DNA from 4 places in the Pseudorhodoplanes sinuspersici genome. Region 1 is predicted to be linked to each of the others. Evidence: predicted binding sites of a transcription regulator. Region 1 holds the regulator's gene; each other region holds the start of a gene.

Region 1 (3,207 bases):
TGTGAGCCTGGTCGGTCAGCGCTTCCACGAGGACAGGATGCGCATGACCCAGCACATTGACGGCAACGCCGGACGAGAAATCCAGATAGCGCTCTCCCGTCGTGGCCGTGAGCCACACCCCTTCTCCCCGCTCAAAAGCGAGTTCGGCACGGGCGTAAGTCGGCAGAAGATGTGAGAGCACGGCGATGGTCCGGCAGAATTTGCGTCCCAAGACGCAGAACAAAAACGAAATATGCCGCCCCGGCGGGCGGCACTTATGCACATTCTAGGTGTGCTCCCCCCGCTGTCAACACACGCGAACGGTAATGCAATGCCGCATTTCGTTGAATAAAGCGAGGAAATGAACACCTTTATGGGGATGTGGCTTCGCGGACTCTTGCGGCCGAGTCCAGCCATCTTGTAGTGTCCCATCTGTCGGATACGACATCTCGTGCGGCGGACCTAAATTCAAATCTACCAGTGGTGTGCGTAGCGTCGGCGGCTTTGCGCTGCCCGATGAGGGATTCGGATTCCGCGAACACCATGCTGACAGGAGAGGCTCAATGACGTGGACGGACGAACGGGTCGAGCAACTCAAAAAGCTCTGGTCGGATGGCCTTTCAGCCAGCCAGATCGCGGCGGAACTCGGCGGAATTACCCGGAATGCGGTGATCGGCAAGGTCCACCGTCTCGGGCTTTCCGGACGGACAAAGGCGCCCTCGGCCAGCGCGCCGCGGCCGCGCAAGCCACGAACGACCCATATGCTGAGGGTCGCAAGACCCGTGGTCCGGGGGAATACGGCCCTGGCGCATGCCTACGCCTATGACTACGAAGTCGAGCCCGAACAGGCGCCGGTCGAAAATGTCGTTCCGATGGGCCAGCGCCGCACCTTGCTCGAGCTCAACGAACAGACCTGCCGGTGGCCGATCGGCGACCCCGCGACCCAGGACTTCTATTTCTGCGGCGGCCATGCACTGACCAGCCTGCCCTATTGCGCCTATCACTCGCGCATCGCCTATCAGCCGCCGGCGGCGCGGCGCGACAAGCGGCCGGCCCATCGCTGAGCATCGCGGCGGACGAGCAGACGAAAGAAAACGCCCCGGACCACAATCCGGGGCGTTTCTTTTTCAGATCATGCGGGTTCAGCGATAGCGCGGATCTATCGATCAGCTCGCCTTGCCGAAGCGATCGTCGATCGAATAGCCCGAGCCACGCACGGTCCGGATCGGATCGCCGTCACGGCCGCGATTGAGCGCCTTGCGCAGCCGACCGACATGCACATCGACCGTGCGTTCGTCGATATAGACTTCGCTGCCCCAGACGCCGTCGAGCAACTGCTCGCGCGTGAAAACGCGGCCCGGACGCTCCATCAGAAATTCCAGCAACCGGAATTCCGTCGGCCCAAGATCCACATCACGGCCACCACGCGAGACCCGCTTCTTCACCCGGTCAAGCTCGATCTCGCCGAGCGTCAGAATATCGGCCAGCCGTTCCGGCCGGGACCGGCGCAGCAGGGCGCGAATACGCGCCACAAGTTCCGGCACCGAAAACGGCTTGGTGACGTAATCGTCCGCACCGGTCGACAGACCGCGCACGCGCTCGCTCTCCTCGCCGCGCGCGGTCAGCATGATGATCGGCATCGACTTGGTTTCAGGGCGCGTCCGCAACCGCCGGCACAGCTCGATTCCCGAGAGACCCGGCAACATCCAGTCGAGCACGACAAGGTCTGGCGTGCTTTCCCGCAGCCGCGTATCGGCATCGTCGCCGCGGGTCACGGTTTCGACCTCGTAACCCTCGGTCTCAAGATTATAGCGCAACAGGAGAGAAAGCGGTTCCTCGTCTTCGACAATCAGGATGCGCGCATTCGGTCCACTCATCATCAGCGTCTCATTCAGCCTTGGATGCCGACGGGCGCAAAGCTGGTGGTGTCGGCTTTCGGACGTTCGAGCGTCAACGGCTCGCCCTTCATCATGTAATGCACCGTCTCGGCGATATTGGTCGCATGATCGCCCATCCGCTCGATATTCTTGGCCGAGAACAGAAGATGGATGCAGAAGGTGATGTTGCGCGGGTCTTCCATCATATAGGTCAGCAATTCGCGGAACAGCGACACGCACATCGCATCGATTTCCTCGTCACGCTTCCACACCTCCATCGCATCGTCGATGTTGCGGGCGGCATAGGCATCCAGCACCCGCTTGAGCTGGGTCAGAACCAGCGTGCCCATATGTTCGACGCCGCGGATCAGCTTCAGCGAGGGGTATTCGCCATTGAGATCCAGCACCCGCTTGCTGATATTCTTGGCCAGGTCGCCGATCCGCTCGATCTCGTTGGCGACGCGCATTGCGCCGACGACCTCGCGCAGGTCGACCGCCATCGGCTGGCGGCGCGCAATCGTCAGAACCGCCTTTTCCTCGATTTCCCGCTGAAGGGTGTCAACCTGCTCGTCCGATGCGATCACCTTGAGCGCCGTGGTCGTATCCCGGCGCGTCAGAGCGTGAACCGACTCGGCAATTTCCTTCTCGGCGAGGCCGCCCATTTCGGCGACCATGCGATTGAGTTCCTGCAGGTCGGCGTCGAAGGCCTTGGTAATATGGTTAGACATTGTCTCGTCCTCGCTCTTGCAGCGGCCGGTCAGCCGAAGCGACCGGTGATGTAATCCTGTGTCCGACGATCATGTGGTGTCGTGAAGACCGTTTCTGTAGGGCCCTCCTCCACCAGATTGCCGAGATGGAAGAAAGCGGTCCGCTGCGATACGCGGGCGGCCTGCTGCATCGAGTGGGTCACGATGATGATCGTGAAGTTCTGCCTCAATTCGTCGATCAGCTCTTCGATACGCGCGGTCGCGATCGGATCGAGCGCCGAACACGGCTCGTCCATCAGGATCACTTCCGGACCCACAGCGATCGCCCGGGCGATGCAAAGACGCTGCTGCTGACCGCCGGAAAGCCCGGTGCCAGGATCGGACAAGCGATCCTTCACCTCTTCGTAAAGACCGGCCCTTTTCAGACTGGCGGTGACGATTTCGTCGAGATCGGCCTTCGAGCGGGCCATGCCGTGAATGCGGGGACCATAGGCCACGTTCTCGTAGATCGACTTCGGGAACGGATTCGGCTTCTGGAACACCATGCCGACACGCGCACGCAACTGCACAACATCGAGGGATTTGTCATAGATATCGAGATTGTCGATCTCGATATTGCCCGTCACCCGCGCCGACGGGATGGT
Region 2 (3,207 bases), 2.5 Mb from region 1:
CGGCGGCGTGGCGGCGGAAGTCTGCCTCGTTGCGGAACAGGCGGAAACGGTTTCGGATCTCCCATTCGATCCGGATCGGGCCGGCGGCTGCGCCCGGCGCCGCGCTGGATGAGGGCAATTGCAGCGGTTGCTGCCCGCCATATTGCGCGTGGGCCGAAAATCCGCCGGTCAACAGGGGCAGGGCGGCGAGAATCGCCAGGGCATGGTGCCGATAAGTGCGAAGCGGTTTTCGGATAACATCATGCTCTAACGTATGAGAATCGATCACGTCATCGTGGTCTAGGGTGAGAGCGGGCATAGCTGGTCCGGGGGATAACGTTTGGACCGAACTAGCATACTGGTTTGGGCGGAAATAAGGGGATCTTAGTGGTCTCGCAGAGATCGTTGGCGTTGCGGAGCGGGTTTGCAGGTCGGCGCTGAACTCACCTTTTTGGACGGTGCGCGCGAGGCCATCAGCAATTCCCGGCAGATCATGATCGTCAGAGCCAGTGCAAACGGCACCATGTAATAGATCACGCGGAAGATCAGCAGCGTCGCCAGCAACTCTTCCTTTGGATACTGCGTCAGCGCGATCAGGATCGCCGCGTCGAACACGCCAAGGCCGCCCGGCGTGTGGCTGAGAAATCCGAGCAGGGTGGCGAGCACGAAGACGACGACGAAATGGGCGAAGTCGATCGGCGGCGCGACCGGGAGCAGCATATACATGCCGATGGCCGATAGACCAAGGTCGAACACGCCGATCAGGATCTGAACGAAAGTCAGCGGTGCATTCGGCAGGACAACAGACACGCCCTTGACGCCGATTTCGCGTTTGCCACCCAGAAGCCAGACGAGATAGCCGCAGATGACCAGCAACCCGCCAATGCCGATGAGCCGGTTGATCCAGGGCGGCAGATGATCGATCGCGCTGGCTGCGTCTGGCGCAAAGGCCATGCCGAGACCGAGCACGAAGGCATTGCCGAGCCAGAAGGTCAGACCGGTGACGAAGGCGATCTTGGCAACATCGAGAAGATTCAGACCCCAGGCCGAATAGATGCGAAAGCGGATCGCGCCACCAGTGAAGACTGTGGCGCCGAGATTATGGCCGATCGCATAGCTGGCGAAAGCACCCAAAGCAGCGATCCGGTAGGGGACGTGCTTGGCACCGATCGTTCGCAGCGAGAAGAAATCGTAGAAGGTCAGCGTAAAATAGGCAGCCGCAACGAACACGGCCGCGGTCGCGATCGTCGATGCCGGCACATTGCCAATCGCCTCGAGCACACGGGCCGGCTCCACATGGCGCAGCATCCGGTACAGGGTGACGCCGGCAAGGCAAAGAACCGCAAAACTGGCAATAAAACCGATCTTGTTCCAGCCGATCCTTTCATGAATCGTGCTAACGAAAATTGTCCAAATCTTCCGCATTCAGGATAGGGTCCGGCGTCGTCTTAATGTCATAGATCGGTGGGCTATGTGGCGTCTTGGCGTCCTTTTGAGGCTAGACTATGCCCGGCAAGCGACTCACGAATTCACCATCTATTGCAATCGCGACAGTTTTCTAACAACTGTTCCATCCTACAAAGCCGCAGCGTCGTAAAACTGAGACACGGTTCGCGCATCGTGCAGCCATGCGAATCGACCAGCGACACAGCGGCGGACCGGGGCGGGAATTTCGCCATCGGGTCCGTACGCTCTTTTTGTCGGATGTTCACCTCGGCACGCGCGCGAGTAAAAGCGATCGGCTGGTCGATTTTTTGCGCCATCATGATGCCGAGACGATCTATCTCGTGGGCGACATTATCGATGGATGGCGGTTGCGGTGCCGCTGGCATTGGCCGCAAGCCTATACCGATCTCATCGATGAATTGTTCAGCGCGGCGCAGAACGGCTCACGCATCGTCTACGTCCCAGGCAATCATGACGCATTCCTGCGCGATTATCCGGGCACCCACTTCGCCGGCATCGAGGTTACCGATTCGACCGTGCATGTCGCAGCGGATGGCCGGCGCTATGTCGTGGTTCACGGCGATCATTTCGACAAGACAGCGCATGTATCGCATTCCGTGGCCGCGATCGGTGCGCGGCTGAATGCGGGTTTCTTTGCACTGAGCGATTCCTGGAACCGGCTGCGCATTGCTCTCGGGTTATCGAATTGGTCTCTGTCGCAATGGGCGCGGCTTCAGGTCAAGCAGAGCATCGACTATCTCGGCGCGTTCGAACGCGACATCGCTGCGCTGGCCGCAGAGCATCGCGCCGACGGTGTCATTTGCGGCCATGTCCATCATGCGGCCATGCACGAGCGCTTAGGTCTTCTCTACATCAATTGCGGCGACTGGCTGGAGAGCTGCACGGCGGTGGTCGAGCGTTTCGACGGCACGTTTGAAATCAAATCCTGGCCGGCTGTTTCGGGAGTTACATGCTCCCGTGCGCCGTTCGGGGAATTGCAGGAAGCATGATGCGCATTCTCGTCGCCACCGATGCCTGGCACCCGCAAGTCAATGGTGTCGTCCGAACACTCCAGACGTTGGCATCGACCGCGCCGCGGTTTGGTGCCGAGATCGAGTTTCTGACGCATCAGGGACTTCGCACCTTTCCGTTGCCGACCTATCCGGCGATCCGTTGCGCGATCACCGCGCCCTGGACAATCGCCAGGAAGATCGATGCCCTCAAGCCGGACGCGATCCATATCGCCACCGAAGGCACGATCGGTCATGCGGTCCGGCGGTATTGCATTCGCCGCGGCATCGCTTTCACCACCAGCTTCCACACACGTCTGCCGGACTATGTGACGGCACGTGTGCCGATCCCGGAAAACTGGGTGTGGCGATGGCTGCAGCGGTTTCATGGCCGGGCCGAACGGGTGATGGTGTCGACGCAATCGCTGATCTCGGAATTGTCGGGGCGAGGCTTTCGCAATCCAGTGTTGTGGCCGCGCGGGGTGGATGGTGATTTGTTCACGCCGCGCAACACGGCGCCGCTGGATCTGCCGCGTCCGATCTTTCTCACGGTCGGGCGCGTCGCGGTTGAAAAGAATATCGAGGCCTTTCTCTCGCTCGATCTGCCGGGAACCAAAGTGGTGGTCGGTGACGGGCCGATGAAAGCCGAGTTGATGCAGCGCTTTCCGGATGTCGTGTTCCTGGGCGAAAAGCATCGCGATGAACTGGCGGCGATCTATTCCGCCGCCGATGTGTTCGTGTTTCCGAGCCGCACCGACACCTTTGGCCTCGT
Region 3 (3,207 bases), 2.5 Mb from region 1:
ACTGCGCAACTTGCGCAGCGGCGGCGGCGAGATAGTCCGACATCTCCTGCCGGATCTGCGGATTCCAGAACTCCGTTTCATGCGACGTACGCTGGGCTTCGAGGCGCCCTTCAATGGTTGCAATGGATCGCGAAGAAAAAGGAACCGAGTGATCCGAGCGCTCTGCCGCCGCGTCCCGAAATGCATCGATCGTGGCTTGTGCATCGCGCGCACCCCCGAGTTTGCGTGCGAGTTCGCGTGCATCGATCCGCAGTTGATGACCGCTTTCGTCAACAAATGGCGCCAGCATACGCAACAACGCGCGCCATCGTTTGAAAGTGCGACGAATACCGTGAACAGTCTTGGTCGGGTCACCATTGCCATCGCCCAGAATGGCCTGCGCTTCGGCAACAACAGCCGCAGCCACGTCCCGCAACGCGGCCCCCACCGGCTGGCCGGGTTTCAATGCGGGATGCGTGCTCATCTGAAAATACGCTCTTGTCGACTCAAGGGCCGCAATTTAGCCCGCCGGCACGTTAAAAGGCCAAACGCAAAAATCCAAGGCTCAGGCTGCCCGAACTTCGGAAAACTCCGGAACTTCGACTTCCGGGTTTTCGGCAAGCCACTGGATGATTTCGAGCCGGCCGTCCTGATGCTCTGCAATCGCGGTGCAGCTCTCCACCCAATCACCGCAATTCATATAGCGGATGCCGAAATCATCATGGATGGCGGCGTGATGGATGTGACCGCAGATAATACCCTGAGCGTCGTGCTTTTTGGCATCGGCAGCCAAAGCCCGCTCATACTCGCCGATATAGGATACGGCATTCTTGACCTTGAGCTTGGCCCATTGTGACAACGACCAGTAGCCAAGACCAAGCCAGCGGCGAACCGCATTGAAGATCCGGTTGACGGTCAGCGCCAAATCGTAGGCCTTGTCGCCGAGCAACGCCAGCCAGCGCGCCTGCGTCACGACAAGGTCGAAATGGTCGCCATGGACGACGAGGTATTTGCGGCCGTCAGCGGCGATGTGGGTCGCCTGTTCGACAACCTCGATGCCGCCGAAATGGGTGCCGTAATAACCGCGCAGGAATTCGTCGTGATTGCCGGGAATGTAGATGATCCGCGTACCCTTGCGAACCTGGCGCAGGAATTTCTGCACCACGTCGTTATGCAATTGCGGCCAGTACCAGCCCGATTTCAGCGCCCACCCATCGACGATGTCGCCGACCAGATAGATCGTGTCCGCCTCGTGGTTACGGAGGAAGTCCAGCAGCTTGCCCGCCTGGCACCCGCGGGCGCCAAGATGCACATCCGAAATGAACAGCGTGCGAAACCGGCGCGGCCTCGTGGCATTCATCAGCAAGGGATCACCATTCCTGCTAGTGCCGCGATTTTGAAGTTCCTGCATCATTTGCAGCAAGCTCCTGCCAGGAACTTCAAAATCAAAAGCGGCACTAGAATTATAGACTTGCCAGTGCACCTTTGTTTCCGGAGTTCGTGTAAGTGATTGCCGCAGATACAGCACGAACTTCGGAAACGGTGCGCTGGTTTGCTGCCGGTGTCTCACATCCGTATTGCCGTTTGATGACAACGCCCTAGGTCAAATCGCTCACATTCGTCATCAGCATGTCATCGCTTTTCGTCATGTTTTGTCGAATGAGCATCGCCCTTGTTGCCCTGACAATTTTCGCGGCGACCGCGCTTGCGATCCATCTCATCAGCATCGCCGTTGCCATTCGGCAATGCCGGCCGGATAAGCGCGCGATCGCCGCCGCACCCGACTCGCCGCCGGTCAGCATCGTGCTGCCGGTTTGCGGGCTCGAGAACTACATCGAAGACACGCTACGTTCAGCCTTCCGGCTCGATTATCCGCGTTACGAATTGATTTTCTGCGCCGCGCGTCCCGACGATCCGGTTGTGCCGCTGTTGCATCGCCTGATGTCGGATCATCGCTGGATCGATGCGCGGCTGCTGATCGGCGACGAGCGCATCAGCGAGAATCCAAAACTCAACAATGTTTTCAAGGGATGGCGGGAAGCCGCCTATCCTCTGATATCGATCTGCGACAGCAACGTGCTTCTGCCGCGCGACTACATTCAGCGGCTGCTGGAAAAGCTTGATCCAGGGACCGGCCTTGTCTGTTCGCCGCCGATTGGTTGCCGTCCTGACGGCTTCTTCGCCGAAACCGAATGCGCGATGCTGAACACCTATCAGGCGCGCTGGCAATATCTGGCGGACTTCATCGGCCTTGGCTTCGCGCAGGGCAAAACGCTGTTCTGGCGGCGTGAGCAATTGGAAAGCGCAGGCGGCATTCGGGCGCTTGGCGCCGAATCGGCCGAGGACGCGGCCTGCACCAAGATCGTCCGCAATCTCGGCCTGCGCGTCCGGCTGATGCAGCCGCCGGTGCGCCAGCCGCTCGGCTTTCGCAAAGCCGCCGATGTGTGGAAGCGGCAGCGGCGCTGGGCGCGACTGCGGCGCGCAAGCTTTCCATTCTATTTCTCGCTGGAAATCGTGTCCGGCGGATTTCCACCGACCATCGCCCTCGCCGCCACCGCCGTCCTCGCCGGTATACCGGTTCTGCCGTCACTGATCGTTTTCCTCGCCGTCTGGTATGGCGCCGAATGGCTTCTGGCCGCCAAGGCGGGCTGGCATCACTCGCGCTGGGCGGTTGCGACTTACATGCTGCGCGACCTGATGCTGCCGGTACTCTATGTCAATGCCTGGCTTGGCCGTGGCTTTGAATGGCGCGGCAACGACATGCGCGCGGTCGAGGGCGCCCGGCTGTCGTAAGAGGCGGCCGCGATCTTTCCGCTTGTCATGCCCCGCAGAGGCGGGGCATCCAGTTCGGCAAAATAGCCTGACAGGGCTGGATCGCCCGCCTTCGCGGACGATGACAACGGAGAATGGCATGGATTTGGGTATCGCCGGCCGTAAGGCCATCGTCTGCGCGTCGAGCCGCGGCCTAGGTTATGGCTGCGCCATGGCACTGGCCCGAGAGGGCTGCGAAGTCGTCATCAACGGTCGCGACGAGAAACGCCTCACAGCGGCGGCCGAAGAAATCGCCAACGCCACCGGCGCCAAGGTCATTCCGGTCGCCGCCGATGTCGCCAGCCCTGAGGGCCAGAAGGCGCTGTTCGCAGCCTGCCCGGAGCCGGACATTCTGGTCAACAACAATGCCGGCCCGCCGATGCGCGATTTCCGCGAATTGTCGCGCGAGCAGATCCT
Region 4 (3,207 bases), 1.4 Mb from region 1:
TTTCACGTCGGGGGACAGGTCCTTGCGCCAGACCAACGGATCGCTGGCGATCAGCGGCGATGTCCAGATCACCCTGATGTTCTTGCGGGCGGCCGGAGCGGTGACTTCGAGGCGCCGCAGATTTTCACTGTTGTTGGTTGCAACGGAAACCTGCTTGTTCGCGACGGCCATTGCGTTGGCTTCATGCGCCGCGTTTCGAACCGACTTGAAGCATTGTTTCGGCTCGATGCCCTTGGACGCAAAAACGTAAGTGGTCGGCACGAGGAAACCCGAGGTCGAATTGGGATCGCCGTTGCCGAAATCGAGAGTCTTGTCGCATTTCAGCGCATCATCGAGCGTCTGAATTGGTGAATCTTTGTGAACGATCAGATGCGACCAATAACCGGGATTGCCGTCCGAATCGACGGATTGGATGAAAACCTCGCCGCTTGAGCGGTCGACGGCTTCCATTGCGGACTTATTGCCGTACCAAGCGATATGCACTTTTCCAAAGCGCATTGCCTCGATCACGCCGGCATAGTCGGAAGCATAGAAGCCATTCACCTTTAGCCCTGTGCCTTTCTCCATCGCCCGTAAGAACGGCTCCCAGCCCTTTTTGAGATTGGCAGACGTCTCGGTGGAGATGATGCCGAAGTTTAGCTCCTTGAGTTCCTGCGCCGCGCCTGTGGCGACGGTCATTGCCAAGGCGGCAGCGGCCAAAGCCGACCGCGCCGACAATTTGGCTGTGAATCCAGACATCGCAATTCTCCCTTATGTATCTAGGATCAAAAGAATACGTGCAGCCCTGTGAGGGGCATGCCGTCTAACTGTTCAAATGTCGCGCGCCGTTTATGGCTGCGCGCTGCTGGTCGAGCGCAGCAAGATGCCCATTTGCAACAGCAGCGTCGGGCATCGATTTTGCGCCGGTCTGAATCGTCGCTGCGTAGGATTCAATTGGCGGCAGGAACAACTCTTCGCTCTCCGCGCCATAGAGTGCGCTCAGGAATTCCGGCGTCAGCGCGCTTGAGGGGCCGTCGTAAATGATCTTGCCGCCTTTCAGGGCGATTGTTCGTGGACAATAGCGCATCGCATATTCGACCTGATGCAGCGACACCAGAACGGTAATGTTGTCGCGCTTGTTCAGGTCCGCGAGAATGTCCATGACGCGGCGGGCCGAGCTTGGATCTAGCGAGGCGATGGGCTCGTCGGCGATGATGATTTCCGCGTTTTGCACCAATGTACGCGCAATCGCGGCACGCTGCTGTTGTCCACCCGATAATTGGCTGCCGCGTTTCAACGCATGTTCGGCGATGCCGACGCGCTTGAGCGCCGTCATGGCACTGACCTTCTGATCCTGCGTGAAATACCCGAAGGTCGCCGGGATCACGGACATGCGTCCGAGGAGACCAAGGCAGACATTCATCAAAAGCGACAGTCGTGGCACCAGGTTGAATTGTTGAAACACCACGCCGACACGCGAGCGCAAGCCGGCGGCTGCGCGTGTGACGCAGCCATTCTTCTGAATCGCCTGATCAAACAGGTGAATCGAGCAGGGCGCGCCTTTGTCTTTCTCGCGGTCAATCGGCGTCAGGGCAGCGATGGTACGAATGAGTGTGGATTTGCCGGAGCCGGATGCGCCGATCAACCCAACCATCTCGCCCCGCGACAGCGAGAACGAGACATCGTCCAGAACCTGGCAGTTGCCGAAAGACTTTGAGACATGTCGCACGACCAGAATTGGTTCAGCCTTCATGTCATAGCTCCCGCATCCATGAAACGGGGCTAACAGTGGTATATGACAGTGCGATGAAGGCGGTGCCGTGCGATGTCTATCTTCTGAGCAGTTGATTTTGCTGGATTTATAGCCCTGCCGACTTTTCCGTCATTGTCTTGTCGCGGAATTGTCATTCGATCTTTTGCCGGCGAAGCGCTTGTGAACAGGCCGGAAAAGCGCTTTGCCATCGTTTGAAGATGGCTGCTGACATCAATAGTTTTAATTTTTGAAATTTTGCTGTCGCGGCGATTAAATGATGTGCAGCTCAGTTCTCGATGACAAGTTCGACACGATCCGCAGCAAAGCGTGCATGACTCGTGAGGATCGGCCTACCATCGGACGCAATATCGACACTGTCGACCACAATCAGCGGCCTTCCAGGCGTGAGTTGCAACTTTGCAGCGTGGATCGCATCCGCCATGGCCGCGGACACGCGTGTGTCGCGGCGCTTGTAATCCCGAAAGCCGATATGCGCGAGCAGGCGGCTGACCGAGCGCGCGGCTCGGTAAATCTTGGCAGCATCGGGAGCGAGGTCAGCTGGTAGCCAGGTCGTTCCGAGTGAAATCGGGACGCGGTTAGCGCTGCGCAGGATTTCGAGGCGGATCGTCATCGCATTCGGCGGAAGATCGAGCCGGAGCGCGATGTCACGCGGTGCAGGCTCCTTGGAGCTTGCCAGTAAACGTCCGCCCGCCATGCGCCCGGATGCATTGATGATTTCGGAAAAGCGTGTGCGTGCGCGGATGGGATAGCTAATCCGGGCAGGTTCAACATAGGTTCCGCTGCCGCGCTCGGCACGCACCAGCCCGCGTTCGGTGAGCTCAGCCAAGGCCCGGCGCACGGTGTGACGATTTACACCAAACCGATCTGCAATGTCTTGTTCGCTAGGCAGTTTTTCACCAGTGGCGAAGTCGCCACGCACGATCGCATGTTCGATATCGTCAGCAATTTTCCGCCATAGCATCACGCCGGCCGGCGACACAGTGTTCAGGGCCTCACCGGAATGCGCCATGCTTTTTTGTTCCCATCGGACTGCGGAATGTCATCAAAGCGTCATTGTGCATGCGCTAGAAAGTTGTCTATCACACTAGACAACTTCATGCTACATTTTTTCTCATGACCGAGCGCGCATCCATAGAGACGAAACTCGCTTCTCGCCTTGCCCGGCAGAACGCTATGCGGATTCTGGCCGAGGCGAAGCTGCAAGAGATTGCCGACGGTTTGGCTGTCATCGGCGAGGTCATTCAGCATACCGATCTGCGTCCGCCGGAATCCGGTCTTGTGATGTTGCGCGGGCGGATCGGCGGTGATGGTGCCCCGTTCAACGTCGGTGAAGCGACTGTCACGCGTTGCGCCGTACAGTTGCAGTCGGGCCAAGTTGGATTCTCTTACGCACTTGGTCGTGACCGGCACAAAGCGCGGCTTGCAGCCGTGTGCGACGCGCTGTGGCAGAGCGA

Evidence for each region. The regulator PhoB, encoded in region 1, activates phosphate uptake and scavenging genes when phosphate is short. The targets are predictions, from matches to a motif close to TGTCATNNANCTGTCAT.
Region 2: CAK95_RS18010 (UDP-2,3-diacylglucosamine diphosphatase) is a predicted target of PhoB. The motif match lies at 1,421-1,437, and genes of this name have one in related genera.
Region 3: CAK95_RS17955 (UDP-2,3-diacylglucosamine diphosphatase) is a predicted target of PhoB. The motif match lies at 1,599-1,615, and genes of this name have one in related genera.
Region 4: phnC (phosphonate ABC transporter ATP-binding protein) is a predicted target of PhoB. The motif match lies at 1,871-1,887, and genes of this name have one in related genera.

The regions. Positions count from the first base shown of each region.
Region 1 covers NZ_CP021112.1:1,172,868-1,176,074, forward strand. Annotated here, with positions in the region: gene CAK95_RS05855 (aspartate aminotransferase family protein) at 1-181, opposite strand, end outside; gene CAK95_RS05860 (GcrA family cell cycle regulator) at 543-1,043, shown strand; gene phoB (phosphate regulon transcriptional regulator PhoB) at 1,146-1,859, opposite strand; gene phoU (phosphate signaling complex protein PhoU) at 1,871-2,584, opposite strand; gene pstB (phosphate ABC transporter ATP-binding protein PstB) at 2,614-3,207, opposite strand, start outside.
Region 2 covers NZ_CP021112.1:3,718,082-3,721,288, forward strand. Annotated here, with positions in the region: gene CAK95_RS18000 (SGNH/GDSL hydrolase family protein) at 1-298, opposite strand, end outside; gene CAK95_RS18005 (putative bifunctional lysylphosphatidylglycerol flippase/synthetase) at 364-1,404, opposite strand; gene CAK95_RS18010 (UDP-2,3-diacylglucosamine diphosphatase) at 1,608-2,435, shown strand; gene CAK95_RS18015 (glycosyltransferase family 4 protein) at 2,435-3,207, shown strand, end outside.
Region 3 covers NZ_CP021112.1:3,701,079-3,704,285, reverse strand. Annotated here, with positions in the region: gene CAK95_RS17960 (CHAD domain-containing protein) at 1-463, opposite strand, end outside; gene CAK95_RS17955 (UDP-2,3-diacylglucosamine diphosphatase) at 545-1,339, opposite strand; gene CAK95_RS17950 (glycosyltransferase) at 1,639-2,772, shown strand; gene CAK95_RS17945 (SDR family oxidoreductase) at 2,891-3,207, shown strand, end outside.
Region 4 covers NZ_CP021112.1:5,759,626-5,762,832, reverse strand. Annotated here, with positions in the region: gene phnD (phosphonate ABC transporter substrate-binding protein) at 1-699, opposite strand, end outside; gene phnC (phosphonate ABC transporter ATP-binding protein) at 803-1,732, opposite strand; gene phnF (phosphonate metabolism transcriptional regulator PhnF) at 2,019-2,762, opposite strand; gene phnG (phosphonate C-P lyase system protein PhnG) at 2,927-3,207, shown strand, end outside.